One region of the Companilactobacillus sp. y65-5 genome, then DNA from elsewhere that is predicted to be linked to it. Evidence: predicted binding sites of a transcription regulator. Region 1 holds the regulator's gene; the other holds the start of a gene.
The links. The regulator HrcA, encoded in region 1, represses chaperone genes, less so after heat shock. The targets are predictions, from matches to a motif close to TTAGCACTCNNNNNNNNNGAGTGCTAA.

Region 1 (16,365 bases):
CATTTATGTCCGAATTAACTAGGACTAAGAGCGCAGGTTTTAGTATCGATCAAACTTACAAGTTGGCAGATATCGAACGTATGGTAGCTGAAGGTAATTATGGATTTTTACGTACGACTGATGAAGTGCTAGCTAATATTCAGGCACACGAATTAACTGATGAGGAATGGGAAGTTCGCGTGCTACATGGTGGTTTTTTAGACCTATCAGGTTATGACACTGACAGTGTCATGAGAGTGACAAGGAATCAAGTCACAAAGGCGATTTATAAGTTCAATGCTGAACGACAACTTTGGATTCCAGAAACGATGTTATTGAATAACGATTAAGGGGATGAACTGATGGAAATTGTAAATATTAAGCATCCGTTGAAAGATAATCAAATACCTAGCTCAGATGTTGTTATGATAATGGGCTTTTTTGATGGGGTTCATCTCGGTCACAAAAAAGTTATTCAACGTGGAGTAGAGTTGGCACACGAGAAGAATCTGAAATCGGTATTGATGACCTTTGATCGTTCACCACGAGAAATATATCAACATGAAGAAAATTATAAATATATTTCAACAGTCAGTCGCAAAGCAGAATTGATTTCAGAATTAGATGTAGATTATTTATATTTTATTGAATTCACTTCCGATTTTGCTAGTTTAGCACCGCAAGACTTCGTTGATGATTACATGGTACGAATGAGAGCCAGATATATTGTGGCAGGATTCGATTATACTTATGGCAAAAAGGACGTAGCCAACATGCAGACGTTGCCAAAATATGCAAATGGTCGCTTTGAAGTAGTAACTGTACCTGAACAAACTATCGATGGGAAAAAGATCGGTTCCAGTACGATAAAGAAATTAGTGCTGACAGATCGAGTAGATGTTGCCAATAAATACTTAGGCTATACGTATCAAAACCAAGGACATGTTGTACATGGCCTTCAGCGTGGGCGTACGCTTGGTTATCCGACTGCTAATGTAGTTACTAGCAAAGAACAATTAAAGCCTTCTATCGGTGTTTATATCACTCGTATAGAGATTGATGGCGAGTGGTATCCCTCAATGACGTCAGTTGGCTATAATGTGACGTTCAAGGAAGATACCGGTGTGACGATCGAATGTAATATTTTTGATTTCGATCAAGATATTTATGGTAAGGATGTCAGAGTCGAATGGGTGCACTATTTGCGTGGAGAAGTTAAATTTGACGGAGCACAAGGATTAGTTGATCAGCTTCATCAGGACAAAATAGATGCATTGGAATATTTTAAAAATCATAAACAATAGTGGGTTCAAAAGACCTGCTATTTTCTTTGTCTGAAATCGAAATTTATGAGTTTCAATACTTGACACTATTAGTATAGATTGTTATATTTTACATTGTTAGCACTCCAATATGAATAGTGCTAAAAGGAGGACGGTAGAATGTTATCGGAACGTCAAGATGCAATCTTGAGAGAAGTCGTGCGCATTTTCACAGATACCGGCCAGCCGGTTGGTTCAAAAACATTGATGAACGCATTGCCATTTAATGTCAGTTCGGCAACCATTAGAAATGAAATGGCTGTACTTGAGGAGATAGGCTATTTGGAGAAGACACATCTTTCTTCTGGTCGTATCCCTTCAGCAATGGGATATCGTTATTATCTAGATAATTTGGTACAACCAACTACCGTACCGCAAGATATCGCAAAGAGAATCGACGAGGATTTTGGTCAAACGTATCATCAAATCGATGATATCATTGAGCAGTCGGCTAAGATCTTATCTCATTTAACTAGTTATACCGCAATTACATTAGGTCCAGAGAGCAGTACAGTTCGATTGACGGGATTCAGGATAGTACCATTGAATGCACGTCAAATAATGGCAATAATCGTAACTAGCGATAATAACGTCGAAAGTAATATTTATACAATTGATGAAAACTTTGATACAGAATTAATTGAAAAAATCGTAAGAGTAGTTAATGACAAATTAGTCGGTCAACCTTTACCTAAGGTATTACGAATGCTACATGATGATATACCTGCTATTTTGTCTGAGTATATGTATTCAAACAATGGATTGATCGATATGATAGATCAGTTGTTCAAAAAAGCTGGCTCAGAAAAATATTTTGTTGACGGTCAATTGAACCTGTTGAATTATGCAAATAATGAAGATCTATCAGAAGTTCAATCGTTGTTCTCAATTATTAATCAAAGTACAGATTTGAAAAAATTACTTGATCCATGCGATTCCAATGATGGAATCAGAGTTCGTTTAGGTAGTGAGTTAGGTTCAGACGCACTGAAGAATTATAGTATTATTACAGCAAACTATGATGTTGGACATCATGGTAAGGGAGTAATCGCATTGTTAGGTCCAACGACGATGCATTATTCACAATTGATAGGCTTGTTAGGTGAGTTCAGACAAGAACTTGCCAAACGTCTGATTGATTATTATTCAAGGTATGATGATTCTTGATATTTAGGAGGAAGTAATGGCAGATAAAGAGAAACAAGAAGATGTAAAAGCTTCTAGCGAACAAACTAAAGAGGCACCTAAGACTGAGGAGAAGCCAAAGGCAGATGCCAAAGTCGAAAAGAAGGATGCTGAAAAAGTAACCAAAGTTGATCCTAAAGATGCAAAAATAAAGGATCTTGAGGCTAAAAATTCAGAACTAGAAGATAAGTTTTTGAGAAGCCAAGCTGAAATTCAAAATATGAATAATCGTCATAAGAAGGAAGTGGCTGGCCTACTCAAATATGACGGTCAAAAGTTGGCTACCGAAATTCTTCCAGTTCTTGATAACTTAGAACGAGCTTTGGCAGTTGAAGTTAGCGATGATGCTGGCAAACAGCTGAAGAAGGGTATCGAAATGGTTCAACAACACATGGTCAAGGCTTTGACTGATAATCGTGTAACGATTATTGACAATGCTGGTGAAAAGTTCGATCCAACAGACAGTCAAGCTGTACAAACTGTCCCAGCTGATGATGATCATGCTAAGGATACCGTTGTTCAAGTGCTTCAAAAAGGTTACAAACTAGAAGATCGTGTTCTTCGTCCAGCCATGGTCGTCGTAGCACAATAGATTTAGATAACAAATTAATTAAATAATTAAAAAATCAAAAGAGGTTTATATTTATGTCAAAAGTTATTGGTATTGATTTAGGTACAACTAACTCAGCAGTTGCTGTACTTGAAGGTGGATCACCAAAGATTATTGCTAACCCTGAAGGTGCAAGAACTACTCCTTCTGTTGTTGCTTTTAAAGATGGTGAAATTCAAGTTGGTGAAGTTGCAAAGAGACAAGCAATCACAAACCCTGACACAGTTTCATCAATCAAGAGACATATGGGTGAAGCAGGATACAAAGAGACAGTCGCTGGCAAATCATATACACCACAAGAAATTTCAGCTATGATCTTGCAACACATCAAGAAGTTCTCAGAAGACTATCTTGGCGAACCAGTTACAGACGCAGTTATCACTGTTCCTGCATACTTCAATGATTCACAAAGACAAGCTACTAAGGATGCTGGTAAGATTGCTGGTTTAAACGTTCAACGTATCGTTAACGAACCAACAGCTTCCGCATTAGCATACGGTCTTGACAACGATAAGGGTGATGAAAAAATCCTTGTTTATGACCTTGGTGGTGGTACATTCGATGTTTCTATCCTTGAATTAGGTGATGGTGTTTTCGAAGTTCTATCAACAAATGGTGATACACATCTAGGTGGAGATGACTTCGACCAAAAGGTTATTGATTGGTTAGTAGAACAATTCAAGAACAAGAATGGCGTTGACTTATCACAAGATAAGATGGCTCTACAAAGACTAAAGGATGCTGCTGAAAAAGCTAAGAAAGACTTATCAGGTGTTACACAAACATCAATCAGTCTTCCATTTATTTCATCAGGTGCTAATGGTCCACTTCACATGGAAGAAACATTGACACGTGCTAAGTTTGATGAATTGACAGCTGATCTAGTTGAAAAGACAAAGATCCCAGTTGACAATGCTTTGAAGGATGCTGGATTGTCAATCGGTGAGCTTGACAAGGTCATCTTAAATGGTGGTTCAACTCGTACACCAGCTGTTCAAGATGCTGTTGAAAAATGGACTGGTAAGACACCAGATCATTCAATCAACCCTGACGAAGCTGTTGCACTTGGTGCTGCAATTCAAGGTGGTGTTATCTCTGGTGATGTTAAAGACGTTGTTCTACTTGACGTTACACCACTTTCATTAGGTATCGAAACAATGGGTGGCGTGTTCACTAAGTTGATCGATAGAAATACTACTATCCCAACAAGCAAGTCACAAACATTCTCAACTGCTGCTGACAATCAAAGCGCTGTTGATATCCATGTCCTACAAGGTGAACGTCCAATGGCTGCAGACAACAAGACATTAGGTCGTTTCCAATTGACAGATATTCCTGCTGCACCACGTGGTGTACCTCAGATCGAAGTTAAGTTTGATATCGATAAGAATGGTATCGTAAATGTTTCCGCTAAAGACCTTGGTACTAATAAGGAACAAAAGATTACTATCAAGAGTTCATCAGGTTTGAGTGATGATGAAATCGATCAAATGATGAAAGAAGCCAAGGAAAACGAAGCTGAAGATACTAAACGTAAAGAAGAAGTAGACGTTAGAAATGATGTTGAACAAGCATTATTTGCTACTGACAAGACTCTTAAGGATATCAAGGGTAAAGTTTCTGACGATGAAATCAAGAAGGCTGAAGACGCTCGTGATGCTTTGAAGAAAGCTCAAGACTCTGGCGATATTGAAGACATGAAGAAGAAACGTGACGACTTAAATAAGATCGTTCAAGATCTTTCTGTAAAACTATATCAACAAGCTCAAGGTGCTGAACAAGCTGGCGGTGATGCTGGTGCAACCGGTGCTGACAATTCTACAGATGGTAAGAAGTCTGACGATGGTACAGTTGATGGAGACTTCGAAGAAGTAGATCCTGATAAAGACAAGAAATAATAAATATTAATTCGTGATAAAGAGCAGTCATTTTAATTACTACACCAACAATGGTATAGTATTAACAACTGCTCTTTTGAGCATAAAAGATAAAATCGGACAATTAAGTCCAGGTCGACACAAGGGTGATTTTTAAATGGCAGATAGAGATCCATATGAAACTTTAGGCGTTGATAAAAACGCATCTGAAGATGAAATTAAAAAAGCTTTCCGTAAACTTTCTAAGAAGTATCATCCAGATATCAACAAGGATCCCGGTGCTGAAGATAAGTTCAAAGAGATAAACGATGCTTATGAGACCTTAAAGGACCCTCAAAAACGTGCTGCTTATGATCAATACGGATCAGCCGGCATGAATAACGGTCAAGGTTTCGGCGGATTCGGTGGTGGAGCTGGCGGTGAACAATTTGGCGGCTTCGAAGATATCTTTAGTCAATTCTTCGGTGGTGGTACTGCACGACAAAGTCCTAACGCGCCAAGACAAGGCTCAGATTTACAATATCGTATGGATTTAACCTTCGAAGAAGGTGTCTTTGGTAAGAAGACTGATATTTCTTATGATCGTGAAGAAATCTGTAAGACTTGTGATGGTAGTGGGGCAAAACCTGGTACTCATCCTGAAACATGTTCTAAGTGTCACGGTTCAGGTTATGTTGAAGTAGATCGTCAAACTCCACTTGGCCGTATGCGTACAAGAGTTGTCTGTGACGTCTGTGGTGGTACTGGTAAAGAAATCAGAGAAAAGTGCAATATTTGCCATGGTAAGGGTAAGGTTAACGAAAAACATACTCTTAAAGTTACCGTTCCTGCAGGTGTTGAAGATGGTCAACAAATGCGCTTAGATGGTCAAGGTGAAGCTGGTGAGAACGGTGGTCCTTACGGTGATCTATATATCGTCTTCCACGTTTCAGCAAGTAAAGAATTTCAACGTGATGGTGCGACAATTTATTCATCAGTGAATATCAGTTTCCCTCAAGCAGCGTTGGGTGACGAGATTCAAGTCAATACTGTTCACGGACCAGTTAAGTTGACTGTGCCAAGTGGTACACAGACTGGTACGTCATTCAGATTACGTGGTAAAGGTGCTCCAGTACTCAATAGTAAGAATATCGGTGATCAAAAAGTAACCGTTAATATTGTTACTCCACGCAAGATGTCTGGTGAACAAAGGGATGCTCTAAAGAAGTTTGCGGAAGCAGGCGGAGATAAAGTCAAAGAAAAAGATAGTAACTTTTTCAATAAATTAAAAGATGCTTTTAATGGTTAAATTTAAAAAGTCGCAATTTATGGTTGCGACTTTTTTGATATATTTTGGTAACTTATCTATGATGGTGGTATTACAATAATTAGTGTAAAATAGATAAGATGAGAATTAATTCATATATGATAAATAATTGATAGAAGGGAAATATTTATGAATCTGGATCTCGATAAATTAAAAGAACGACAAAAAAGAATTCGTAATTTTTCTATCGTAGCGCACATCGATCATGGTAAATCAACAATTGCCGATCGTATTTTGGAAAAAACACATACCGTATCAAAACGTGACATGAAGGCTCAAATCCTTGATGATCTTGATCTTGAACGTGAACGTGGTATTACGATCAAACTGAATGCTGTTGAGTTGGAATATACGGCCAATGATGGCAAAGAATATATTTTTCATCTAATCGACACACCGGGACACGTAGACTTCTCGTATGAAGTTTCTAGATCATTGGCTGCCTGTGAGGGTGCCTTGTTAGTTGTTGACGCTGCTCAAGGTGTTGAAGCTCAGACATTAGCTAATTCTTATTTAGCAATCGATAATGACTTGGAAATCGTACCAGTTATCAACAAAGTCGATCTTCCTTCAGCTCAACCTGAAAAGGTTCAAGAAGAAATCGAAGAGATGATTGGTATCGATGCATCTAATGCCATTATGACTAGTGCTAAAACTGGTTTAGGTATCGATGAGTTATTGGAACGGATCGTCAGTGATGTACCCGCTCCAGAAGGTGATATCGATAAGCCTCTCAAGGCTTTGATCTTCGATTCAGTATATGACAGCTATCGAGGCGTTGTCCTCAACGTCCGTGTCCGTGAAGGATTGGTCAAGGTCGGAGACACGATTGAATTGATGAGTAACAAGAAGAAGTTTGAGGTGACTGATGTCGGTGTTATGTCGCCTAAGGCAGTTTCTCGTGACTATTTGATGGCTGGTGATGTTGGCTATATTACGGCAAGTATCAAGTCAGTTGTTGATACTCAAGTCGGTGACACGGTGACCTTAGCTGACGATCCGACTGATGAAGCACTAACAGGCTATCGCCAGAGTACACCTATGGTTTATGCTGGTATGTATCCTGTTGACAATGGTAAGTATGAGGACTTGCATGAGGCTCTAGAAAAACTAAAACTCAATGATGCCGCATTGGAATACGAACCTGAGACTTCTCAAGCGTTAGGTTTTGGATTCCGTGTAGGATTCTTAGGATTACTTCACATGGACGTTGTCCAAGAGCGTCTCGAACGTGAATTTGATCTTGACCTGATTATCACTTCACCGTCAGTAGATTATCACGTGACGACGACTTCGGGTGAGAATATCGTCGTTGATAATCCAGCAGAGTTACCAGATGCTTCGGAGATTCAAGAGGTTCGTGAACCCTATGTTCGAGCTGAGATCATGGTACCTGAGGACTATGTGGGTCCTGTAATGGAATTGTGTCAACGCAAGCGTGGTCAATTTGTTACGATGGATTATCTTGATAAGTATCGAGTTAACGTGATTTATAAGTTACCACTTCTCGAAATCATTTTTGACTTCTTTGATGACTTGAAATCTAATACTAAAGGTTACGCGTCATTGGATTATCGGGTTGAAGAATACGAGCCAAGTAATCTAGTTAAGATGGATATCCTACTCAATGGTGAACCGGTCGATGCCTTGAGTTTCATCGTTCATAAGGATTTTGCTTATCAACGAGGACGTGATATCGTATCTAGATTGAAGGAAGTAATCCCACGTCAGATGTTTGAAATCCCAGTTCAGGCTGCTATCGGTAACAAGGTTGTGGCACGTGCCACGGTGAAAGCCTACCGTAAAGATGTTACAGCTAAGTTATACGGTGGAGATCGCACACGTCGTGACAAACTTCTGAATAAACAAAAAGCTGGTAAGAAACGAATGAAAGAAGTGGGAAAGGTTTCGATCCCACAAGAAGCATTCATGTCAGTACTTAACTTGAACAAAGGTAAATCAGACGACTAAGCAAATAACTAAAGAAAAAATAAATAGACTCCTATAATAGAAATATTATGGAGTCTATTTTTTTATCTTTGGAGGTAGATAGTATATGAAACAATTTGATGCAATAGTTATCGGCGGTGGACCAGCTGGTTTGGCGGCGGCTTACGGGCTTAATAGTGCCCAAAAAAGAGTAGCAGTGATCGAAAATTACCAATGGGGTGGAACTTGTCCCAATCGTGGTTGCGATCCTAAAAAAATGTTGCTCAGTGGTGTGCAAGCACGAGATAGAGCTGTTCAATTGAAGGGAAAAGGATTTGGTGAAGTTCCCTTTGTCCGGTGGTCAGAGCTGGAAGCATTTAAAGACACGTATACTGACAAAGTTCCAGAGGGTAGTCGTAATGGCTTGGTCGCCGCAGGTATCACTGCAATCGATGGTAGTCCAAAGTTTATTTCTGAGAATCAGTTAACCGTGAATGATGAAGTATATCAAGCAGATAAGTTCGTTATTGCGACAGGACAGCGTCCAAGTAAGTTAAATGTCAAAGGTAATGAATATTTACTGACGAGCACTGATTTTATGAATCTAAAAACAATGCCAAAGAAAATAACTTTTATTGGCGCAGGATACATCGCATTCGAACTTGCGACTATTGCGAGTGCAACTGGGGCAGAAGTCCATATTGTTCATCATAATCAACGTCCTTTAAAAGAATTTGATGCTAGTTACGTGGATGAATTAGTCGAGCAATTGCGGAATCGTGGAATCAAATTTCATTTTGATATTGAAACAAAGTCGATTGCTAAATTTGGTGAACAGTATGTTCTAGACGCTGGAGATTATAATATCGTAAGTGATTTGATCGTTGGTGCTACCGGCCGCGTGCCCAATGTCGATAATTTGGACTTGGACAAGGCAGGAGTAGAATTCTCGAAGAAGGGTGTCAAAACCAATGGTAGATTGCAAACAACTAATCAAAATATCTATGCTATTGGCGACGTCGTAGATAAAAAGGAACCTAAGCTGACACCAGTCGCAGGTTTTGATGCTAGATATGTTGCTAATATTATCAATGGCAAGTTGAATCGAGATATTAGTTACCCAGTTATACCTACACTAGTCTATGGTTCTCCGGAATTAGCCAAGGTGGGAATCGACCCTATTGAGGCAGAAAAAAACCCTGATGACTATCACGTAGTCGATCAGGATTTGACAAAATGGTTTACTTATTATCGTACTAATGAGCCAGTGGCAAAGGCAAAGGTTGTCTTTGATAAGAACAAGCAAATAGTTGGCGCTACATTGTTGAGTAATGAAGCTGATGAGGTCATTAATTATCTAACACTTGCTATCAATAACCATCTCACACATGCTGATATCGTTGATACGATCTTTGCATATCCAACTCCCGCCAGTGATTTGCAATATCTAATCTAATTACAACAACATCTCAACTAGTTTTTGTAAGTCGTGCTTTTCTGGTATTTCTGGCAACATATTGATGTCAAACAAAGCTTGATCTTTGTATTCTTTGACCATGACTTGTGACGCATCGACACCATTATCGATGACTTCTTCGGCTGTTTCAGCTAAGGCATCATTTCCAGTTTTTCCGGCTTCGGCGATCTTGTTCATAAAATCTGGGCCTTTTTTACCTATGGCAAAAATCACTGGTAGTGTGAATTCACCACTTTGGAGCATGTATAGTGGTCCGAATTCGTCTTCTGTTGTGTTGATTCCTACTAGATCAAGGACTTCGCTCTTAATTTGATAGGCGATACCGATAGTTCTGCCAATTTGACCTGCGGATTCCACGATAATATCAGACGCGTGGGCAGCTTGTGCTCCAAAACGGCAAGCAAACTCAAACATAATGGCTGATCGTCCTTCAACTCGTTTGATATACTCGCCAATATCTTCAACTGGTTTGACCATCTGTTCGTCAGCTAATAATTGTTGAGTTGTAATCTCTTGAATCGCATCAATTTTACCTTGCAGTGCCTCATCATCAGCTGAACATTTACGTAGTTCCACATCGATCAAGTCAGAGAAATATTCGACCATGAAGTTCAACTTTATAGAGTCTGGTCCAGCTTGATGGCGACGCATCATTTCATTTCTAATATAAAACATTTGCGTGGCTGCTGCGGCTGACTGTAGAGTGTTGTCGCGTAGGTTATCGGTTTCTCCAAAGCTAGAAAACAAATAAAAAAAGGCGCTATGTAAGAAACGGCTGGATTTTAAAAAGCCACTGGCTTCAGAAATAATGTCGTCTTTATTTAGCTCGATTAAGCGGAGAATATAATCTTCAAGATTTATTAGTTTGGGATTAAGATGCTCGAATTGTTCAAATGGTGATGCCATTGTGATTGATTCTCCTTACTTAAATTTATCGACTTCAACTTCCAAATTTTCTGCGATCGGTAAGAAAACTGAACTGAAGAATTTTTGAGAGTTGAATTTCTTTTCTTGTTCGATGATGTCGTTAGACTTTTTCCATGCGTCATTACGCATGATGGTGGCTAGATTTTTGCGAAGCGTCTGCAGGTGTTTTTTTAGTTTAGCATCTTTAGCGCCATAAACCTGTATATAGAAGTAAAGTATCTCGTTGAAAGTATTGTCCAGTACATAGAAAAAAGTATTGCGCATCTCTGATAAATTCATCATTTGCGGGAATAATTTATCTTTTAAAATTTGTTCCTTCGTGAATGAACTGGAGGAAGTAATGATCGAGTTGACCTGACTCATGTCAGCAATGTAGCTAGAATAGTGTTCAAGTTGATCTTTTTTCAGTGGAACTCCTAATTTTTCTTTGAGCTCCGTCTCATTGAGTGGAGTAAGTTGTTTCAATGTTAGATTTTTGACTTCTAATCGCTCATCGGCTAATTTTTTCTCGATTTCTTTGAGGATAGACTGGTTTTCATTCAGATACTTCATTACAGTGGGCCAGATATGATCGTTGAAGGTGTCATTGAAGTGATTGAACATATCGTCAGTATAGACATCAAGAACTTTTTTCTCAGGTGAAAACTCTTTGACATGCGACTGGAATTGAATGACTAGTGGCATCCCAGTGCGATCATCTGGATTACCTACTAGTATCCCAGTGTCCTTACGTTGTTGGTTCTCCCAGTCCTTTAATTCATTCAAGTCTAGAAGTCCCAATGGCATCAAGGTTATCTCTGAATGTGTGCACAAAATTTGTAGTGCAAAGGGAGTGATCATTTTTTGTGTTTCAGTAAATGATTTTAAGGTAACTCGAAGTTTTTTTTGATTATCAAGGTGGTCTTCTGGGTCAGCGTAGAAGGCGGAGGACTGGATCGGTGAATTCTCGAAGCGACCGCTCATTTGTTTCTTTAAATCATCGATATCCATTACTTTTCTTCCTCCACAGCGTAAATTTTTTTGAGTTCGTTAAGTTTGTCTATACCATCTTTGGTAAGTGTGGCAGACTTCAAAGTGGCAGTAGCCAGTGCGTAGTTTGTGATCTCTTCTAGTTTTAGGTCGTTGAACCAGTTCTTACCTTGAACTGCTTCGATAGTCTGATATAGCATTGATTGTTTGTTTAACTGACGATTGGAAGTAAAGTAATTGCGATTTACGTCGTTTAATAATTGATAAATAGATTGTTCCATGCTTACATTTTCAGCCATAACTAATTCTCCATTCTGATTACTATCACTTATATTTTATATTACTTATATTCTAGCCTTTTTCGGGTTAATTAAAAATTAGTAAAATTCCTAAGTTAAATTAATCTCTTGCAGTAGTATTATAAAATAGTAATAGAATCAATCTATCGGAGGAATATATTATGGAAAAACAAATTTTAGTAAGTGGACTACATTGTGCGAACTGTCCAAAACACATTGCTGAAATGATCAAAGACGCAAAAGGTGTTGAGAAGCTCGAAGATAATATGGACAAGATGACTTTGACGATCTCTGGAAATGAAGAATTAGATATAGATGAAATTAAAGCTGATTTAGCAAGTAAACCATTCAAGGTTGAGGAAATAGCTTAGTGAATTCTGTTACTACCAAAAAAGCTCAACTTTTAGGAGTTGAGCTTAATTTAATTTCACTATTGTTCAGTAGTATCAGTCCAGTTCTTAATAAGTTTTCATTAGTCAGCTTGAATCCAGTAGTTGGAGCATTATTTACTAGTGTATTTGCGGCAATTTTCAATTTAATTTTGATATTTGTGATGTATCATGATTTTTCTATCGTCAGGAACAAGTGGGTGATTGCTTTAGGATTATCCAACGCTGTTGGAGTGATTTTACAATACATCGCCTTAATGCTATTGAGTCCTGTTACTGTCACTCTGATAGCTAGGATATACTTGGTCTATATCTTTGGATTATCCTATATATTTTTAAAAGAGAAATTAGTAAAGTGGGATTATCTGGCTATCATCATGTGTATTGGTGGCTCAATATTTGTTTCAACAGGTCGTATTCAAATCGACAGTATCTTAGGAATAATTTGTGCTTTTATTTATCCGTTAATGTATGCCATAAATAATATCATCGCCAAATATTTGGTTGAAGATAATAATCCCGGGAACGTTTTATTTTATAATCATTTAGTTTCAGCAATATTATTGTTTGTCTATGCTTTGATCATCCCGGGAACCTTTGGTGGAATTGAAGCTAAGGCAGTAACATTCAATTTCTTCGGTGCTTTTTTCAATGGATTTTTATCGCTATTATTGTTTTATACGAGTCTAAAGTTCATTACAGCTGGAAAGGCAAATATCGTTCGGGCATTGGGTCCGATAGTTGTGATCATTTACTCTTACTTTTTCTTTCCCATCCAAATTACAACAAACATAATTATCGGTGCGTTACTGTTGATCACTTCAACAGCCATCGTTACATTTACACGTGCTGATACCAATTGATCATCTAAGCCTGAATTGCGCTCAGGCTTTTTTGTTGTCTAAATATTTCTTAGGGCTTTCACCAATTCACTTATGTGGCTAAATAATCCATAATTAAATTATATAATTTACAAGTATTTATGTAATATTGGAGGCACCATTTATGGAAAAACTATACGATCAGTACAATAGGATTCATGATTATGTGAGATTGTCGATTACTGATAGATGTAATCTTAGATGCGTCTATTGTATGCCAAAGGAAGGGTTGCCGTTCTTTCCAACTGATAAGGTTTTATCACAAGATGAAATCGTGCAAATGATCCAAAATTTCTCAGAAATGGGTATCTCCAAAGTTCGTATTACTGGTGGTGAACCACTATTAAGAACGGATGTTGTAGAAATAGTCCGTCGAATCAAGGCGGTTGAGGGGATTGAGGACGTCTCAATCACCACTAATGGATTGTTCCTCGCTAAGAAGGCGCAGGCGTTAAAGGATGCTGGATTAGACCGTTTGAATATTAGCTTGGATACCTTCAATCCTGACCGCTACAAAGAAATAACTCGGGGTGGAAATATCCAACAAGTACTAGATGGAATCGAAACAGCCGCTAAATTGAACTTTAAAAAAATAAAATTAAATGTTGTATTAATTAAAGGTCAAAATGATGATGAAGTATTGGAATTTTTGAATTATACTAGAAGTAATAATGTAAACGTACGCTTTATTGAATTTATGCCAATTGGTAACTCAGAAAAAACTTGGAAAAAAGAATATGTTGGACTTGATAATGTATTTAAAATTTGTGAGGAGAACGGACTAGAATATTCGCCGATTGAATTGAAGGGTAATGGCCCATCAGATAATTATCAGATTAAAGGATTTGAAGGTAGCTTTGGTTTGATTCATCCGATTAGTTCTAAGTTTTGTGAAAACTGTAATAGGTTACGTGTTACAGCTGATGGTTATATCAAAGCATGTTTGTATTGGAACGAAGAGATAGATATTCGTAAAGCTATACCCGACAAGGACGAGTTCAGGCGTTTGATTCAGAAGTCGTTAGATCGTAAACCTCTGAATCACGAGATGGCCATGGACGAGTCTGATCGCATTATTGATAAGGCACCAACTTGGAGACATATGAGCCAGATTGGTGGATAAATTATAAATTAACGACCGAAAGGCGGATATGTATCATGACAACAGAAGAAATGGCAGATCAAGTAAAGGAATCCTTAATGGACGTAATCGATCCAGAATTAGGAATCGACATTGTTAACCTTGGATTGATCTATAAAATTGATATAATAGATAGTAAATGTATTGTAACAATGACTTTAACGACTATGGGGTGTCCTTTAGGGGATTATTTACATGATGAGATTGCCGACGCAGCTGAACGTGTCGACGGTATTGATACTGTTGATATTAATTTAGTCTGGGAACCTGCTTGGGATTTGAGCATGGCAAGTCGATTCGCACGGATATCTCTAGGTATATATGAATGATGGCAAAACTTTGGAGTGTTAAACGTGAGAGAAATTAATATAGATGTATTCATAAAGAGACGTAAGGAACTTAAATTATCACAAGTTAAACTTTGCGAAGGAATTTGTACGCAGGCTACTCTGAGTAAATTTGAAAATAACGGACGTGTACCTTCACTGACGATTCTAAATAAGCTCTGTGCGCGATTAGGATTGATGGTAGATGATTTGTATCAAGACTCAACTACTTCTACGGCTAAGATTCGCGATAACTTGAATCACGCAGAAAAAGAGTTGATGATGGAGAACTACCAAGAAGTTATCAATCTTCTTTCAGAGATCAAACCAGAAAAAATTGAGTTTATTCCGTTGAAGACCCAATTTTACTACCTTCGTGGTTTACTAAATGCCCTAACTAATCAACAACCAGTTGATATTCTATTTGATTTCTCGCAAATTCTAGATGACTTGGATGATAAGCATCAATCCATCTACACTCAATTGGCCTACCTAGGTTCAGGTGTCATGTATTCGCGTGAGAACCAAAATGAAAAAGCTGATTTTTATTTTGATAAAATTTATCAATTTATCGAATCTTATCATCACGAGCCGGTCAAGGATTCTGATGATGAGGATGATCATTACTTGAAGATACTAACTCTGATTTTCTTTACATCAGAGTACTACGCTACTAAGGGCGATGTTGACTTGAGTAATAAATTGGTTAACATGGGTATCGATCTCTGCTCTGAATATCACGTGACTTATTATTTACCAAGATTAAAATTACAAGCAGCACAAAACGCTATCAACGAAAACAAATCTAGTATTGAGATCAATCGCTTGATGAACGAAGCACTAGCATTTGCTCACATCAATAATAACCAAGTGGTAGAAATCAGAATTGCGGCTATGAGAACTAAATATGAAAAGAGCCATAAAAAAGAAGAAGCCTAATGGCTTCTTTTTTGTCTCTAAAATTCAATTAAGTGATGGTGGATGGCATAACGGACTAAGTCAGCACGTGTATCGAGAGCAAGTTTACGAATTATGTTCGCTTTATGGGCCTCGACAGTCTTGGTAGAAATAAACATCTGAGAAGCAATCTCCTTGTTAGAATATCCTAAGGCAATCAAAGGGAAAATTTCTTTCTCACGCTTCGATAGGCCGTTATATCCCTGCAAATCAACTTCGACGCCGTCTGAATTTATTTCTTGGACGTCTGACTTAGTTATCATGATATTTTTGTCGATGTAATTTTGACCATTGGATAAGGACTTTAAGGCCTTGAGTAGCTCATCATCAGGCGAACTCTTGAGAATATAAGACATGGCACCATTGTGGATGGCACGATTGATATATTCTTGTTCCTCGTGCATGGACAGTATCAAGATCCGTACGTCTGGATATTTATCGTGGATTCGCTGCGTGGTAATCAGACCACTCTCACCAGGTGGCATGCTCAGATCCATCACGAGGATATCTATACCACCTTGCTCGACACGCATGTAGGTATCAGTCCCGTTCGCTTCTTCTCCGACAACTTTAAAATTATTTTGCTTGTTGATCAAAAAAGATAGACCAGATCTAACAACGGCGTGGTCGTCCGCAATTAATACTTTGTACATAATGTCCCCCCTCAAGCGACTGGAAATCTGACTGTAACAGTGGTTCCTTTATTTTTATTAGATTTAATGTTGAACGCTCCGTTGAGTGCTTTGACGCGTTCATTCATATTCATAAGTCCGAGTGATCGCCCATTGAAA
Region 2 (16,365 bases), on a different contig from region 1:
TTGTAGTGTGAATGTTAACGCCCATTTCATTAGCAATGATCATCGCTAAAGTTGTTTTACCAAGCCCAGGAGGTCCATATAACAAAACGTGATCCAACGTTTGTTGGCGTTGTTTAGCCGCTTTGATATAAACTTCTAGCTCACGTTTTGCTTTTTCTTGACCTAAATACTGGTCAAATGTTTTCGGGCGTATAGTTTGTTCAGCCATATCTTCCGCTTCATCCAAAGCATCGGCATCAGTTAAGCGATCATTATCATTTTCCATTGACTAACCTCCTCATTATTTCGTTAGTAATTTAAGTCCAGCACGTAGATAAGCGTCGGCTGAATCTAAGTTTTCTTTTTGAAGTTTTGGTTTGATACGTGAAATATCGCGGACTGTATAGCCCAATGACTCTAATGCTAACATCCCGTCTTCTAATTCTTGACTGGCTGAGCTTAATGGAGTTGGTGATTCACCGAGTACCATTTGACCTTGGGCAGACATTTTACCACCCAGATCCAAGATGATCTGTTGAGCAGTCTTTTTGCCGATCTTAGGGAACCTAGTCAAGAACTTGACGTCATTATTTTCAATAGCTGAGATCAATCCATTTAAGTCTTGGCCAGCTAAAATCGCTAGTGCACTCTTTGGTCCGATACCAGATACGCTGATAAGATGTAGAAAAATTCGTTTTTCATTGACATCATAAAATCCATATAACGATTGTTCATTATCACGAACGATTTGCTCCACGTAAACCTTAGCCTTCTCGCCTTGTTGATAACGGTATGGATTTGCGACTTGGACCTTATATCCTACCCCATCAACATCGACAACTACATAAGTTGGATCTATATAAGTAATTACTCCATTTAAGTATTCAAACATAATTATTCACTTTCTCTAGTGTCATGAGGATCTTGAATGCGCTTGAACATTTTTTCAAGATCTTTGTTACTGAATTCCACCAATACTGGACGTCCATGTGGACAATTGTAAGGATTCTCAGCTTTGGTCAAATTCTTCAAGAGCGATATTGCTTGTACTTCATCCAAATGATGGTTAGCTTTGATGGCACGTTTGCAACTCATCATGATAGCATTTTTTTCTCTAAATGCGGCCACGCTTATCTTCGAATCATTCAAGACATAGTCGACCATCTCGCGAATAGTTGACTCCTCCTGACCAGCGACGAACCACGTTGGATGCGTATTGACTACGAAACTGTTTTGACCGAAGTCTTCCAAATACAAACCAATACTCTCAAGTATATCTTTTTTTGCACGAATCAGGATACTTTCTGAATTAGGATAATCCAAAACAATCGGAACTAATAATCGTTGTTGATCATTCGAGACCTTTCCTATTTCTTTACGATAATACTCATAATTCACACGCTCTTGAGCCGCGTGTTGATCGATCAAATAAAAGCCGTCCGGACTTTCGGCAACTAAATAAGTTCCGTGGATCTGACCGATGTATCTTAAATCAGGGAAGTCAGAATTATTAACTGGTGGATTATCATTTTTATCGGCAGATATCACTTTTATTTCTTTTTCTTGTTTCATCCGCTCATCCCAAGATTTGAGATGTTCAGGGTCATTGAATATCGGCGTACCTAACAGTTGATCGTGTGTTTTTTCCACTTGTGGAAATGTTGGCTCTCCACTCTCTTTTTCTGCCGAAACTGCAGTTTCTCTTTTGGTCGGTAATTTAGTTGGCAGTGGTTCGCTGATCTTGTCCATGACAGCCAGATCATCAAAACTTATCTGTTCTGATTTATAACTGATTTTTGGCTTTTGATCCACAGTTGTTTTTCGATTCAAGTTTTTGACTGCGTCTGGTATCAAGTTTTGTGTGGATAACTTATTTTTAATACCTTCACTTATCAGGTCAGCAATATGACCCTCATTCGTCAGACGGACTTCTTGTTTTGTGGGATGCACATTGATGTCCACCAGACTAGGATCCAGTCCGATATCGACCACGGCAATCGGAAATCTAGCGACCATTAACTTGGAGCCATAGCCCTTGATTACAGAATTAGCTAATTGATAATTTCTGATATATCGACCATTTAAGATCAAGGAAATATACGAACGGTTGGAACGAGTCGTATCGGGTTTTGAGAAGTAACCCTTTATTGTATAATCCTCATCAGAATTTTCAAATTCCATCATGTGTCCAGCAATTGTTCTCCCATAGATACCTGCAATCGTTTGTTGCAAATTATCATTCCCAGAAGTCCACACTAAGTCTTTGCCATCATGGATCAGTCTGAAGGATATTTCCGGATGTCCCATTGCCAAGCGGTCAACGATATCGACTATTTTATTCAATTCCGTATGAAGTGATTTTACATACTTGAGTCGTGCGGGAGTATTAAAAAACAAATCTTCAACCGTAATCGTGGTTCCAACGGAGCGCGCATGTGTTTCTTTGTTTAGCAAAGTATTCCCGGCAAATTCAGCTCGGATAGCCGACTTGCCATCAGTACTAGTAACTACTGTTAGTCTCGAAACCGAGGCGATACTTGCTAAGGCCTCACCACGAAATCCCAAAGTTTTAATATTAAACAGATCATGATCGGTAGAAATCTTACTAGTCGTATGAGGTTGAAATGCTAATTCAACATCGTCGTCTGCAATTCCCGCGCCATTATCATTTACTTCAATCGACTTCAGTCCAGCTTGTTGAACAGTTATCAAAACCTGTGTAGCGTGTGCATCAATTGAATTCTCAACTAATTCCTTAACCACTGATGCCGGTCTCTCAATAACTTCACCTGCTGCGATTTGATTACTCAATTCAACTGGTAATTCATGAATCAACCCCAACTTTTCCACCTTCTTTTTTAATATTATTTAAGTTCTTTCTGCCACTTATACAACAAGTTAATAGCATCGATCGGCGTAACACTCATCAAATCTTGACTTTGTAATTCATCCATCACTTTTTTCTCACCCTTATTCAGCTTAGCCTTTGGCTTAGTGTCTAATTCAGGGAAGAGTGACAGTTGAGCGTCAGTCGGTTCGCTGATCATATCAGAATCTTTCACAGTCTCTACTACTTTTGGTTCTGATTTTTCGACTGGCACTGCATCTACCTTGATACCCTTAGGTGCAGTATCTTCTAGACTACTCAAAATCGTATCAGCTCTGCTCAAAACTTCATCCGGTAATCCAGCCAATTTTGCTACATGAATACCATATGACTTATCCGCAGGACCGGGTAAAACCTTGTGCAAAAATACTAACGTACCGTTCTCTTCTGATGCATCAACGTGGACATTTTTGACGCCGGGAAGTTGACCTTCTAACTCTGTCAATTCATGGTAATGAGTTGAGAACATCGTCATAGCTTGAACGTTCTTATCAATATATTCGATGATAGCCTGAGCTAACGCCATCCCATCATAGGTTGCCGTTCCACGTCCAATTTCATCGAAAATTATCAGGCTGTTTTTGGTTGCATTCTTCAAAGCATCATTAGCTTCACGCATTTCTACCATAAAGGTACTGTCACCAGATATCAAATCATCAGCTGCTCCGATCCTCGTAAAAATGTGATCAAAGAGTGGCATCTCAGCTGACTCAGCTGGGACAAAACATCCAATCTGTGCCATGATAACTGTCAGTGCCATCTGACGCATGTAAGTACTCTTACCCGACATGTTAGGTCCAGTTATCAACAGGATATCGGTATCATTGTCAAAATTGACATCGTTCGGGATATAACTATTATTGCTCAAGACTTTTTCCACAACCGGATGACGTCCATTGACTATTTTTAACTGATGACCGTCAACAAAACTAGGCACAACATAATGGTAGGTTTCGCTAACTACCGCGAAGCTCTGCAAGACGTCGAGCTGTGACAAAACATTTGCTAAAGCTTGAAGCCGCCTAATTTGTTCCTTAACAGCTTTTCTAATATCAGCGAACAATTGATGTTCTAGGGCTTGAGATTTGTCTTCAGCCTCTAAAATCAACGTTTCTTTTTCTTTTAGTTCTGGCGTGATATATCTTTCAGCGTTAGTCAGAGTCTGTTTTCTTTGATAGCGTCCTTCTGGGACTTTGTCGATATTAGACTTAGTCACTTCAATGTAATAGCCAAAAACTTTGTTGTAACCAATCTTCAAATTACTGATGCCAGTTACTTCTTGTTCCTGAGCACGTAATTCGGCTATCCATTTTTTTCCATTCTTCGATGCATCAGTATACTTATCCAGCTGCTGATTGTAACCTTCCTTTATCAAACCACCATTGGTCGTGGATATCGGTGGTTCATCTACGATTGCTTCATCAATCAACTTACGGACATCATTGACATCGTCGATCTGTTCAATATAAGCATCTAGGTCATAGTCTCCTATGTCGAGTAGGATTTGTTTTATTTTTGGTACTTGCTCAAGTGAGGTCTTTAACTGAATCAAGTCTCGACCATTGACGGTTCCGTATGCCACACGACCTGCCAAACGTTCCAAGTCATAGACTTTAGTTAAATAATCTTGAAATGAGGAACGTTGAAAATAGTTGTCGAGGAATACTTGCACAATGTGTTGACGTTTTTCTAATTCAACTTGATTGAGCAATGGTCTTGCTAACCACTGCTTCAATAAACGTCCACCCATAGCTGTCTTAGTCTCATCCAATAACCACAGTAAAGTTCCAGATTTTTTATTCGTACGCAGATTCTTGAACAGCTCTAAATTGCTCTGAGCTGTATGATCCATAGCTAAATAAGCAGTTGTCTTATATGTTTCAGCAGCCTTCAAATGGTCTAACGAACGCATTTGGGTTTCGATCAAATAACTGATCAGCGTTTTTACCGTACTGACTTGTAGATCTTCAGTCACATGACTGTAATCAAATGCAAAATTATCATCTAGCTTACTGATAGTAGAAACCAAAACACCGATTTTTTTGATTGGGTCTAAATACTTCTGTGGAAAACTACTGTCAACGACCGTCTCTTTGGTGTTTAAGTTTTGTAATTCATTGATCAAGTCCATTGAACTATCGACTGATGTTACTTTCACCTCACCTGTCGATAAGTCAGCATACGCTAGACCGAAACGGTTATTTTGACGATTGATGGCAGTAATATAATTATTATCGGTCGCTTGATTGGCTGATTCATCCATGATCGTACCGGGAGTTACTACTCGAGTAATTCCTCGTTTGACCATCCCTTGTGCTAATTTTGGATCCTCTAATTGATCACAAATAGCGACTTTATAGCCTTTATCCACAAGTGTATCAATATATCCTTGGATAGCATGATGAGGAACGCCACACATTGGAATATCCTCATCGGCTTTTTTGTTTCTCGAAGTCAATGTCAATTCAAGGATTTGCGAACCCTTAATTGCATCGTCATAGAACATCTCATAGAAGTCACCAACACGGTATAACAAAAAAGCATCTGGATATTCTTCTTTCATATCCAGATATTGCTGCATCATTGGTGTCTCTTTAGTTTTTTGTGGCATAAATTCCCTCCACTTGATTATTAATTTAGAATGTTAAAAAGCTCTGATTATCAGGACTTATTACGTAATTTTTGATACTGCGTGCATAATTTGTTTGATCATTTACGTCGATCACACAAAAACCGATCTGCATCCGTCCATCTTCATCCACATCGAATTTTGTAGGTCGTTGCGTGAGAAAACGTGTAATTATCGGTTCATCTTTTACTCCCAAGATCCCATCATATGAACCCGTCATCCCGACGTCAGTTAAGTATGCCGTCTGCTTATTAAAGACTCGTGCGTCATTAGTCTGAACATGGGTGTGTGTACCGATCACAGCAGCCACCCTACCGGTCAAATACTTGGCGACAGCGATTTTTTCACTAGTGGTTTCAGCGTGAAAATCAACGAATTTGACTGCATCTTGATCGAGAGTTGGTAAGAGCTTATCAAATGCTAAGAAAGGATTATCTAATGGCTGCATCAAGGCCGTACCTTGCATATTGATGATATAGACTTTCTTTTGATTGACTTTTTTTTCAATTATTCCACGTCCGGGGACGTTATCTCCCGAAAAGTTAAACGGACGCAAAATATTCTTCTTAGGATCATCTATAAAATCTAACACTTCTCGTTTATCCCAAATATGATTACCACCAGTAACGACATCAGCTCCAGCAACTTGAATCCTTTGATAGTCGTCAACTTTGATACCTTTACCACCATTGGCGTTCTCACCATTAACGATGGTCAACTGTGGTTTAACCTTCTGCTTAATCTTTGGCAAATAATTTTCAATAGTCTTGAGACCAACATTGCCAACAACATCTCCAACGAAAAGTATTTTCATTATCTAAAATTCCCCCATCTTTACCTATGATATTGTATCAATATTGTTAAGAATTAAAAAGCGAGTGTGCTCACAATAAATAAAAAGCGAGAATACAACAAACTGGGTTTGTCATACTCTCGCGATATTAATCTTTGACAGTTGCTAAGAGTGAATCAGGATCGAAATCTCGTGCAAATTCAGATAGATGAACTAAGTTACGCAAAAACTCATGCGTACTAGCTTCATAATGATATTTAACTCCTAACTCATAAATATATCCGTTGATGTAATCCACTTCCGTTGGTCGACCTTTGGACATATCCTGATACATGGATGGGTAATGTAATGGCATGGCTTTGGTAGCTGCTACTTGAATCGTCTCCCACTCTTGCTCACGAGTGTTGAGTAATTTTATCCCTGCTCGTTCGCATACGTCGAAGGCTTCGTTGATCAATTGTTTGCTCAAAGCCTCAGTTGTAGGGGCCTGAATAAATTCACCCATCTTGATGCCGAACATAGTACACAATGTGTTGCAGACTGAATTCAAAATAACTTTGGCCATCAACGTACCTTGGAAGTTGGTCGTTAAATCTGGATTAAGATTAGCCTTAGTGAAATCTTCTACGATCTGATGTGTAGTTTCATCTGGTGTTTCATTTTGATTAACGATCTTCATACTTCCAGAACCAGCTGGTCCCATAAAGTCAACATCGCCGGGGCCGTTCAAGACCGTGGCAATCATTGCCGTTCCACTGATGACTTTATCAGTATCGAAGTAATTGTCTAATTTTTCAATGTGTCCCATACCATTCATCGGGGCAACAACGTATTGCTCCTTAGTAAACAAATGACTGGCACGTTTCAAAGCGTCAGCTAATTGCATTTGTTTCACGAATACGATCCAAACATCGGGATTACCTGAATATTCTTCTGGAGAGTAAATATTAATCGGCACCAGGTGTTTGTCTTTTCCATCTCTTGAAACAAAAACGCCATTTTGTTCCTTGACCTTGTTAATTTGTGTATCCCAAATATCAACAAAATCAACATTGAATCCTGCTTCTTGTAATAAAACTCCATATCGTAAGCCCATGGCTCCTGCACCTAGTACTCCATAATTCATAAAACTTCGCCTCCAATATTATATTGTTACATAATATTAGTCTTTTTTTAATTAATGTCAACGTAGTTTAATAAAATAGTTATACAAGGTGTCTTCATCGAGTTATATTATTAGAATAATTGTATTATTGGTACAACGATTATTGGAATCAATAATGACGGGAGTAGATTAAGGACACTGATTTTTTTAATCTCTAACAACCCTAATCCTGAAGCTAAAATCAAGATCCCACCGACGATGGTTAATTCGTTGATCATACTAGTATTGATGGCACCTTGTAGGAAAAATGCAATGGCATAGATACTACCTTGCCAAACGAATACAGCGATCGCTGCGAGAGCTATCCCTAGCCCAAAAGTCGATGCCAAAACGATCGAAGTGATGCCATCTAACATCCCATTAGTAAACAAGAAAGTGTAATCTTTCTTCAAGGCAGCTTCGATCGGTCCTAAGATCGACAGCGAACCAATACAATACAGCAAAATCGCAGTTGCTAATCCCTCTGCTAAGTTACCTCCTGAAAATTTACCGACTAAGTGGTCGAAGTGAGCCTGTAAGTTCACCCACTGGCCGAATAAACCGCCCACTGCCAAACTGACAATGAATAAGACTGGGTATTTACTGGAAGGCATATGCTGAACTACTGCATTTACTCCAATCACCATTGCAGCTAGACCCAATCCCTGCGTCAAAATTTTTTGATATTCTGGTTTGATGCCCTTGTGCAGAAATCTTCCAATGATACTTCCTACCAGAATCATTATTACGTTGAATATTGTTCCTATCATAATATTGTTATCCCTCACATAAAAAATTCAATAATTAAAATATAAACTCTCAAGTAACTAGAGGGTCAACCATCTATCGGACGGGAACACGGATTTCCGTAACATATTTGGAATAATCGTTGGTAATACCATAATCTATCAGAGCTGTCTCCACTGCATTACCAATTATCGTCAGTAAGTGCTCTTCACAAAAACTGATCAATCGACGATAAGATTCAGCGGCATTATTGTGAGTCCCATGAAATCTGATCCGCAAGTAGGAACCAGCTGGTAACATGGCGGTGGCTTCACCTTCATCACCAGACTCCAAAATCAACAATATACCGCTGTATTGAGTAAATTTATTAGCCATCAAATTATCTCGGCTCATGGTCAGGGCAATTTTACCTAAAAAAATCGATTGGTCTAAGTCATATTGTCTGCGCATCGTCGTTAATGGCAGTTCAATATCTTCACTCAATTGATAATCTTGTCGCAAATATATCACTGGTATTTTTGGGAGATTGACTAATTCCACTTGATCCAGTACTGCTTGTTCGGCACTTTCAACTTGTGTCAGTCTGGTATTGATTCGCTTATTGACCGATTGCAACACCCGAATCTGTTCGTTAACCCGTGACTGCTGCTCTCGTAAAATATTCTCCAGAGTAGATATATCTCTAGCATCAAAAAATTTTTTGATCGATTCAATCGATAAGTTCAAGGCACGAAAATACTTGATGACGTTCAATCGTTCAAATTGTTCCGTCGAATAATAGCGATAGTGAGTTTTGGCGTCCACTTTGGCCGGCTTCAATAAACCAACTTCGTCATAGTAACGCAGTGTGGGGATCTTAATATTAAACAATTTTGATAACTGTCCTATCGTGAACAATTGATTCATAGCTATTACCTCACTTTGAACTTAATTTTAGCATACAAAAAAATGACCACTCCCATGTTGGTATAGGGATGGTCATTTTTATATTCAAGTTATTGTCTAAGTAACTCTTTTAGTAGTTTGTTTAAGTTTTTTTGAAGCTTGGAACTTTGTTCTGTAAAGCTAGATTACATCATACCGCCCATACCGCCGGCTGCTGGGTTTGCGCCTGCAGCTGGTTGAGCATCTTTTGGTTCAGGTTTGTCAGCAACGACTGCTTCAGTTGTCAACAACAATGCAGCAACACTGGCAGCATTTTGTAGAGCTGAACGTGTAACCTTAGTTGGGTCGATGATTCCGGCGTCAACCATGTTTTCCCACTTGTTAGTAGCAGCGTTGTAACCAACTTCATTGTCTTGTTGCTTCAAGTGTTCAACGATTACTGAACCTTCAAGACCAGCGTTTTCAGCGATTTGACGAACTGGTTCTTCAAGAGCTCTAACTACGATGTTGATACCAGTTTGTACATCGCCTTCACCCTTAACAGCCTTAACTGATTCGATAACATTCATAAGTGCTGTACCACCACCGGCAACGTAACCTTCTTCAACGGCAGCACGTGTAGCATTGAGAGCATCTTCGATTCTGTACTTACGTTCTTTCAATTCTGTTTCAGTAGCAGCACCGACTTTGACAACAGCAACACCACCAGCAAGTTTAGCAAGACGTTCTTGCAACTTGTCACGATCAAAGTCTGAAGTTGTTTCAGCAACTTGCTTCTTGATTGTTTCAACACGTTCGTTGATAGCATCCTTGTCGCCTGCTCCTTCAACGATCGTAGTGCTGTCCTTTGTAACTGTAACTTTACCAGCTTGACCTAATTGATCCATTGTTGTGTCTTTTAGTTCAAGTCCAAGATCTGAAGTAATCACTGTACCACCAGTTAATGTGGCGATATCTTGTAATTGTTCCTTACGACGATCACCGAAGCCAGGTGCCTTAACAGCAACAACATTGAATGTTCCACGAATCTTGTTCAAAACAAGTGTTGGTAATGCTTCACCATCAATATCATCAGCTACGATCAACAATGACTTACCTTGTTGAACGATTTGTTGTAATAGTGGCAAGATATCTTGAATATTTGAAATCTTCTTATCTGTCAACAATAAGTATGGATTGTCTAAGTCTGCTTCCATCTTGTCGTTATCAGTAACCATGTATTGTGAAATATATCCACGATCGAATTGCATACCTTCAACAACATCAAGTGTTGTATCAATACCCTTTGATTCTTCGATAGTAATAACACCATCATTACCAACTTTTTCCATAGCGTCAGCGATCAATTTACCAGTTTCTTCACTAGTTGATGAAACTGAGGCTACTTGAGCGATATCTGACTTACCAGCAACCTTGTGTGAAATCTTATGTAATTCATCTACAGCAGCTGCAGTAGCCTTTTCGATACCTGTTCTGATACCAACTGGGTTAGCACCAGCAGTAACGTTCTTCATACCTTCTTTGATGATTGCTTGAGCCAAGACAGTAGCAGTAGTAGTACCATCACCAGCGATATCATTTGTCTTTGAAGCAACTTCAGAAACAAGTTTTGCTCCCATATTTTCGAAATGATCTTCTAGCTCAATACTCTTAGCAATAGTAACACCATCATTTGTGATCTCCGGTGAACCATAACTCTTTTCAAGAACAACGTTTCTACCTTTAGGTCCGATAGTTGTCTTAACTGTGTCAGCTAGTTTATTAACACCATCTAGCATTCTTGAACGTGCATCTTCTGAAAACTTAATTTCTTTTGCCATACTTTTACACTCCAATAAATTTTGTTTTTTTAACTTCTCATTTAGTTTCTATTATTTTTCAACAATTGCCATAACGTCTTTTTCGTGTAAGATTAAATAATCAGTGTCATCAAACTTAACATTTGAGCCAGCATACTTATCAAAAAGTACTTTGTCGCCAACCTTGATGTGCATTGGTAATGTCTTTCCATCTTCTGTTATTGAGCCTTCACCCACAGCAACAACCTCAGCTGTTTGTGGCTTTTCTTTAGCGTTGTTTGCAAGAACAATGCCACCTACTGTCTTCTCTTCTTCTTTATCGACTGTTACAATAACTCTGTCTCCAAGTGGTTTTAACAATTTGAATGCCTCCGATGATTAATATTTATTTTAAATTTAGCACTCCATGTTCTGTTGTGCTAATCACATGTTTTATATTAACATTTTATTGTGAACATGCAAGTATTTACCTTTAGAAAAAACGGGAGAAATTATGAAATATTCAACAAATCAATTTTTAACACTCGCCACATACGTAGTCCTGCTCTTTATTGGATCGTTCTTGTCACTAATCAAGCTAACCGGTTCAGCCTATTTTATTATTTTGACTTTGGCAGCAATTTTGGCTACGGGAACTATGATTTTTTTAACTCAAAAAAGTTCTCCAAACGAACTAGAAGAACCTACCGACTTGAATCACAAGTTACAGTGGATCATCGTCGGTACGGTCGGAGCCTTGATCATCCAATTAGGCATTGGCTTCGTTGATCAGCAGCTCTTCCATGCATCGACAGATTCAGCTAATACGCTACAAATGCTGACGCTGATTCACGCCTATCCATATTACTTAGCCTACGTCCTCATCTGTGCACCGATCATGGAGGAAATAATTTTTAGACGTGTCTTTTTCTCCAACCTGATCAAGCCGACTAATATTTATTGGGCAGCATTGATCTCTGCGCTCTTCTTCGCCTTCATGCATCAAGATACTAGATTCTTAGTCTACGTCGCCATGGGATTATGGTTCTCGTTTATTTATTACAAGTCAAAAAATATTTACGTTAGTGCCGGGAGTCATCTTGTGATGAATACCTTAGTAGTTATGATCAGCATGAGATAAAAAAATAGTGAAAACCTCATTAAAGAGATTTTCACTATTTTTTTTACATTCCGCGCTTATATTCAGAAACGTATTTTTGCCGCTTATCGTCATCGAATTCATTTTCACTCTTAGCGATAATAATCGTAGCGAGTGAATTACCAACAACGTTAACTGCGGTACGTCCCATATCGACTAGACGGTCGATACCAGCGATAAATGTTAATCCTTGCATAGGAACACCGATCGTCGATACAGTGGCCAAGAGAACGACAAATGAAGCTCCTGGAACACCTGCCATACCTTTTGAAGTTAGCATCAAGACAACTATCAACGTGATCTGTTGACCGATCGATAAGTTGATATGATATGCCTGTGCCAAGAACAAGGCTGCCAACGACTGATAAATAGCTGAACCATCAAGGTTGAACGTATAGCCAGTAGGGATAACAAATGAAACGATACCCTTACTTGCTCCATATTTTTGCATCTTATCCATCATCTTAGGTAGAGCGGCCTCAGAACTGGCAGTGGTGAATGCTAGCACAAATTCGTTCTCGATGATTCTAAATAATTCAAAGAAATCTACATGGAATAGTCTACCGACAAAATACATGATGACGAAAACGAAGAATGCCATAGTTGCATAAGCAATAATGATAAACAATGCTAACGGCTTCAGAGAATCGAATCCCATCTCAGCGACTGTTACACCGATTAACGCACAGACACCGATCGGAGCCGTACGCATGACCCAATTCGTTACTTTAAACATTACATTAGCGACAGCATTCAGTAAGTCAGTGATTATTTTACCTTCCTTACCGAGTGATGCCGTTCCTAAACCGAATAAAACTGAGAAGAAGATGACTGGTAACATGTCACCTTTACCCATTGCCGCAAAAATATTAGTTGGGATGATACTCATCAAGACTGACCAGATACCTGAGTGCTTTGCGGCGGTGGCAGAGGCAGTATACTGTGAAATGCTTGAACCCTTCAATTCATGGATGTTGATATAAGATCCCGGATGCGTGATATTAGCAACGACAATACCAATAATAATAGCCAAAGTAGTCATAACTTCAAAGTACACCAAAGTCTTCAAACCGATACGGCCTAATTTTCTGATATCACCCATATTGGCGATACCAACCGTCAAACATGAAATAACAATAGGCAAGACGATCATTTGGATCAGCGAGATGAACATCGTTCCGATGTTTTGCATGACTGTTATAGCGCCCTTGTTGTGATAGAAAATCTGTCCTAGAACTATACCTAGAATTAGACCGATAATGATTTGCCAGCCTAGACTAAGCCGAAAAAACTTTTGCTTTTGCAATTTAATGCCCCCTTAAAACGTCGGTTTTTATTATAGCAGACTTTTGTAAATTTAATCATATTAAAATAATATTAATAATTTTCGATAAATTAATTTAAATATAAATATAATCACATCAGAAAAACCACCAACTAAATAAAATTATATTTATTTTAGACAATAAAAGCACCTCGCTATTTACGAATAAGGTAAATAGCGAGGTGCTCTGTATTTTATTAATCTTCACCAGATTCTGAAGCGATAATATCTAGATCTCCGCTGATATTCCATGAATCAACTGTCGCAGGTACGATCAAATGATCGCCCTTCTTCAAGTCGTAGTCAGTGCCATCAACAGAGATTTGACCTGCTCCATTGAGAACTGAAACCAACGTATACTTACCAATGTCATGTTGCAATGTCACTGGTTCTTTTATTTCCCAACGGTAAACTGAGAAGTAGGGTGATATTGGTGGCTTAACGAAAGTAGTAAATTTATTTTCACCATCTGTTTTGCTTTGAATATCTAGTTTTGGATCTTCATTAGGTACTGTGATAGTATCCTCTGACTGTTTGATATGTAATTCACGTTTCTTGCCTGTGCTCTTTTCTACACGATCATAGTCGTACAAACGATAAGTCGTATCGGAGCTTTGTTGTGTCTCAAGTACCATGATGCCTTTATTTAAGGCATGGACAGTCCCGCTCGGTACATAGTAGAATTCACCCGGCTTAACAGGAACTTTTCTCAATAAGTGATCCCAGTCGCCTGACTCGATCATTTGGTCTAGTTCTTCTCTGGTTTTTGCATGATGTCCATAGACTAAATATGAATTAGGTTCAGCGTCGATGATATACCAGCACTCAGTCTTACCTAATTCGTGTTCATGTTTCCAAGCATATTCATTGTCTGGGTGCACTTGAACAGAAAGACTAGCGTTGGCATCTAGGATTTTTGTGAGCAAAGGAAAAACTCTTCCCTTGGGATTGCCAAATAATTCTGAATGACTGTTCCACAAATCCTCCACAGATTGACCTGCAAATTCACCGTTCTTCACTTCAGAGCGACCATGAGGATGGCCGGAGATGGCCCAACACTCACCAATATCACCATCAGGGATGTCATAGCCGAATTGAGTTTCTAAACGACGTCCGCCCCAAATCTTATTATGAAAAACCGGTTTTAAAAATAATGGTTCACTCATGCAAATACCCTCCAATTTTGTATTGCCTCTATTGATCCTCGCTCTGTTCTTCCTCTAGTGACTTATCACGATCTAAGAAGAAAATCAGCGTTTGCAATTCGTTCGCTAAATCAACATAGTGAACACGAATCGAGTTAGGAACATTAATGATCACAGGTGTGAAGTTAAGAATTCCCTTAACTCCTGCCTCTGTCAATAAATCAGCTGTTGTTTGTGCTGCATTAGATGATACAGTTAGAATGCAGACGTCGATTTGTTGCAAGTTGAGCTGTTCCTTCAATTCATTGACATGATAAACAGGCACACCGCTCTTAACAGTGCCGACGATTGATTCATCAATATCAAAAGCTGCGGCAATTCTCACATTATTAGTACGAGAAAAGTTATAATTTAATAAGGCATTACCCAAATTACCAACGCCGACTAAGGCAACGTTGGTTCTCTTATCTTGATTCAAGAGTTTTTTGAAGAAAGCTACTAGTTCATTAACATCGTAGCCGTAGCCTCTCTTACCGAGTGCACCTAGATATGAAAAGTCACGTCTAATAGTTGCACTGTCAATTTTTACACCTTCAGATAGTTCACCTGAAGAGATTTTTTTGGTACCTTCATCCTTTAGGAATTGGAAGTATCGATAATAAATTGGTAAACGCTTAATAGTTGCGTTTGGTACTGTTGTTTTTGTCATATTTATCCCACCGTTATGTGCGTAGTTTCACTAACTATAATAGTAATTAATATTAACAAAAAACGCAACAGCTTACGGCTAGAAAAGGCAGAAAATTCTAATTAATGATAAAATTGTGAATATACAAAGGAGTTTATTAACTTGATTTTATTACAAGCCCAAAGCATAACCAAAAATTTCGGAACGAAAAAACTTTTTTCTAACGTAAGTTTTGAAGTTCAAGATAACAGTAGAATCGGACTCGTTGGTCGTAATGGTGTTGGTAAATCAACACTATTGAAGATTATTTCCGATCAAGAAAATTATAACAGTGGCAACATTGCCCTAAAAAAAGACACAAATATTGGTTACCTAGCTCAAGATTCAGGATTGAATAGTGACAATAAAATTTTTGATGAGATGGAACAAGTATTTGAATATCTCAAAAAGCAAGAAAAACAAATGCACGAGCTAGAAACTAGATTAGCCGATAACTCGGTCAGTGATTATGACCAGATCTTAAAACAATATGATCAACTCCAAAATACTTTTAGACAAGAGAATGGATACGGATACCAATCCGAAATCAGAAGTGTTCTCAAAGGTTTTGGCTTTGAGGAAGAAGTCTGGCAAGAAAAAATATCTACGCTATCTGGTGGAGAACGTTCACGACTAGCAATGGCAAAGATGTTGCTAGAACATCATGATATATTGCTACTTGATGAACCAACTAACCACTTGGATATTGATACTGTGGAGTGGTTAGAAGGATATCTGAAGAACTATCGTGGAGCCTTAGTCATCATCTCCCATGATCAGTATTTCTTGGACAAAGTCGTGACAGAGATTGTTGAGATCAATCATCATTCCTCAATCCACTACTCTGGTAACTATACTTTTTATTTGAAAGAAAAGAAAAAGAACCAAGAAGTAGAATGGAAACATTATGAAGAACAACAAGCTGAGATCAAAAAGACTGAGGAATATATCCAGAAAAATATTGTCCGTGCTTCAACCACCAAGATGGCCCAAAGTCGCCGTAAGAAGTTGGAAAAAATGGAAATTATGGATCGCCCCGGTTCTGATCAAGGTTCGGTTCACTTCTCATTTCAGATCGACAAGGAAAGTGGTAATGATGTCCTATTGATCAAGGACGCCGCCATCGGATATGAAAAAGATCAAGTTATGTCTGAACCAATAAATTTGG

Region 2: the regulator HrcA is predicted to act here: its motif matches at 11,260-11,286, upstream of groES (co-chaperone GroES).

What each region holds. Positions count from the first base shown of each region.
Region 1 covers NZ_BAAJOA010000001.1:722-17,086, forward strand. The annotation lists partial or broken gene truB (tRNA pseudouridine(55) synthase TruB) at 1-329, shown strand, start outside; gene ribF (riboflavin biosynthesis protein RibF) at 342-1,283, shown strand; gene hrcA (heat-inducible transcriptional repressor HrcA) at 1,422-2,468, shown strand; gene grpE (nucleotide exchange factor GrpE) at 2,485-3,078, shown strand; gene dnaK (molecular chaperone DnaK) at 3,132-4,994, shown strand; gene dnaJ (molecular chaperone DnaJ) at 5,131-6,261, shown strand; gene lepA (translation elongation factor 4) at 6,409-8,250, shown strand; gene AC27FM_RS00040 (dihydrolipoyl dehydrogenase family protein) at 8,336-9,664, shown strand; gene AC27FM_RS00045 (polyprenyl synthetase family protein) at 9,665-10,591, opposite strand; gene AC27FM_RS00050 (hypothetical protein) at 10,607-11,602, opposite strand; gene AC27FM_RS00055 (hypothetical protein) at 11,602-11,880, opposite strand; gene AC27FM_RS00060 (heavy-metal-associated domain-containing protein) at 12,042-12,251, shown strand; gene AC27FM_RS00065 (DMT family transporter) at 12,251-13,132, shown strand; gene moaA (GTP 3',8-cyclase MoaA) at 13,275-14,273, shown strand; gene AC27FM_RS00075 (metal-sulfur cluster assembly factor) at 14,309-14,620, shown strand; gene AC27FM_RS00080 (helix-turn-helix domain-containing protein) at 14,654-15,556, shown strand; gene AC27FM_RS00085 (response regulator) at 15,574-16,227, opposite strand; gene AC27FM_RS00090 (sensor histidine kinase) at 16,239-16,365, opposite strand, start outside.
Region 2 covers NZ_BAAJOA010000009.1:89,828-106,192, reverse strand. The annotation lists gene ruvB (Holliday junction branch migration DNA helicase RuvB) at 1-265, opposite strand, end outside; gene ruvA (Holliday junction branch migration protein RuvA) at 281-871, opposite strand; gene mutL (DNA mismatch repair endonuclease MutL) at 874-2,820, opposite strand; gene mutS (DNA mismatch repair protein MutS) at 2,844-5,477, opposite strand; gene AC27FM_RS12350 (TIGR00282 family metallophosphoesterase) at 5,503-6,309, opposite strand; gene AC27FM_RS12345 (ketopantoate reductase family protein) at 6,437-7,414, opposite strand; gene AC27FM_RS12340 (DUF554 domain-containing protein) at 7,525-8,202, opposite strand; gene AC27FM_RS12335 (MerR family transcriptional regulator) at 8,276-9,085, opposite strand; gene groL (chaperonin GroEL) at 9,250-10,884, opposite strand; gene groES (co-chaperone GroES) at 10,936-11,223, opposite strand; gene AC27FM_RS12320 (CPBP family intramembrane glutamic endopeptidase) at 11,357-11,983, shown strand; gene AC27FM_RS12315 (cation:dicarboxylate symporter family transporter) at 12,027-13,307, opposite strand; gene manA (mannose-6-phosphate isomerase, class I) at 13,523-14,491, opposite strand; gene AC27FM_RS12305 (redox-sensing transcriptional repressor Rex) at 14,520-15,179, opposite strand; gene AC27FM_RS12300 (ABC-F family ATP-binding cassette domain-containing protein) at 15,321-16,365, shown strand, end outside.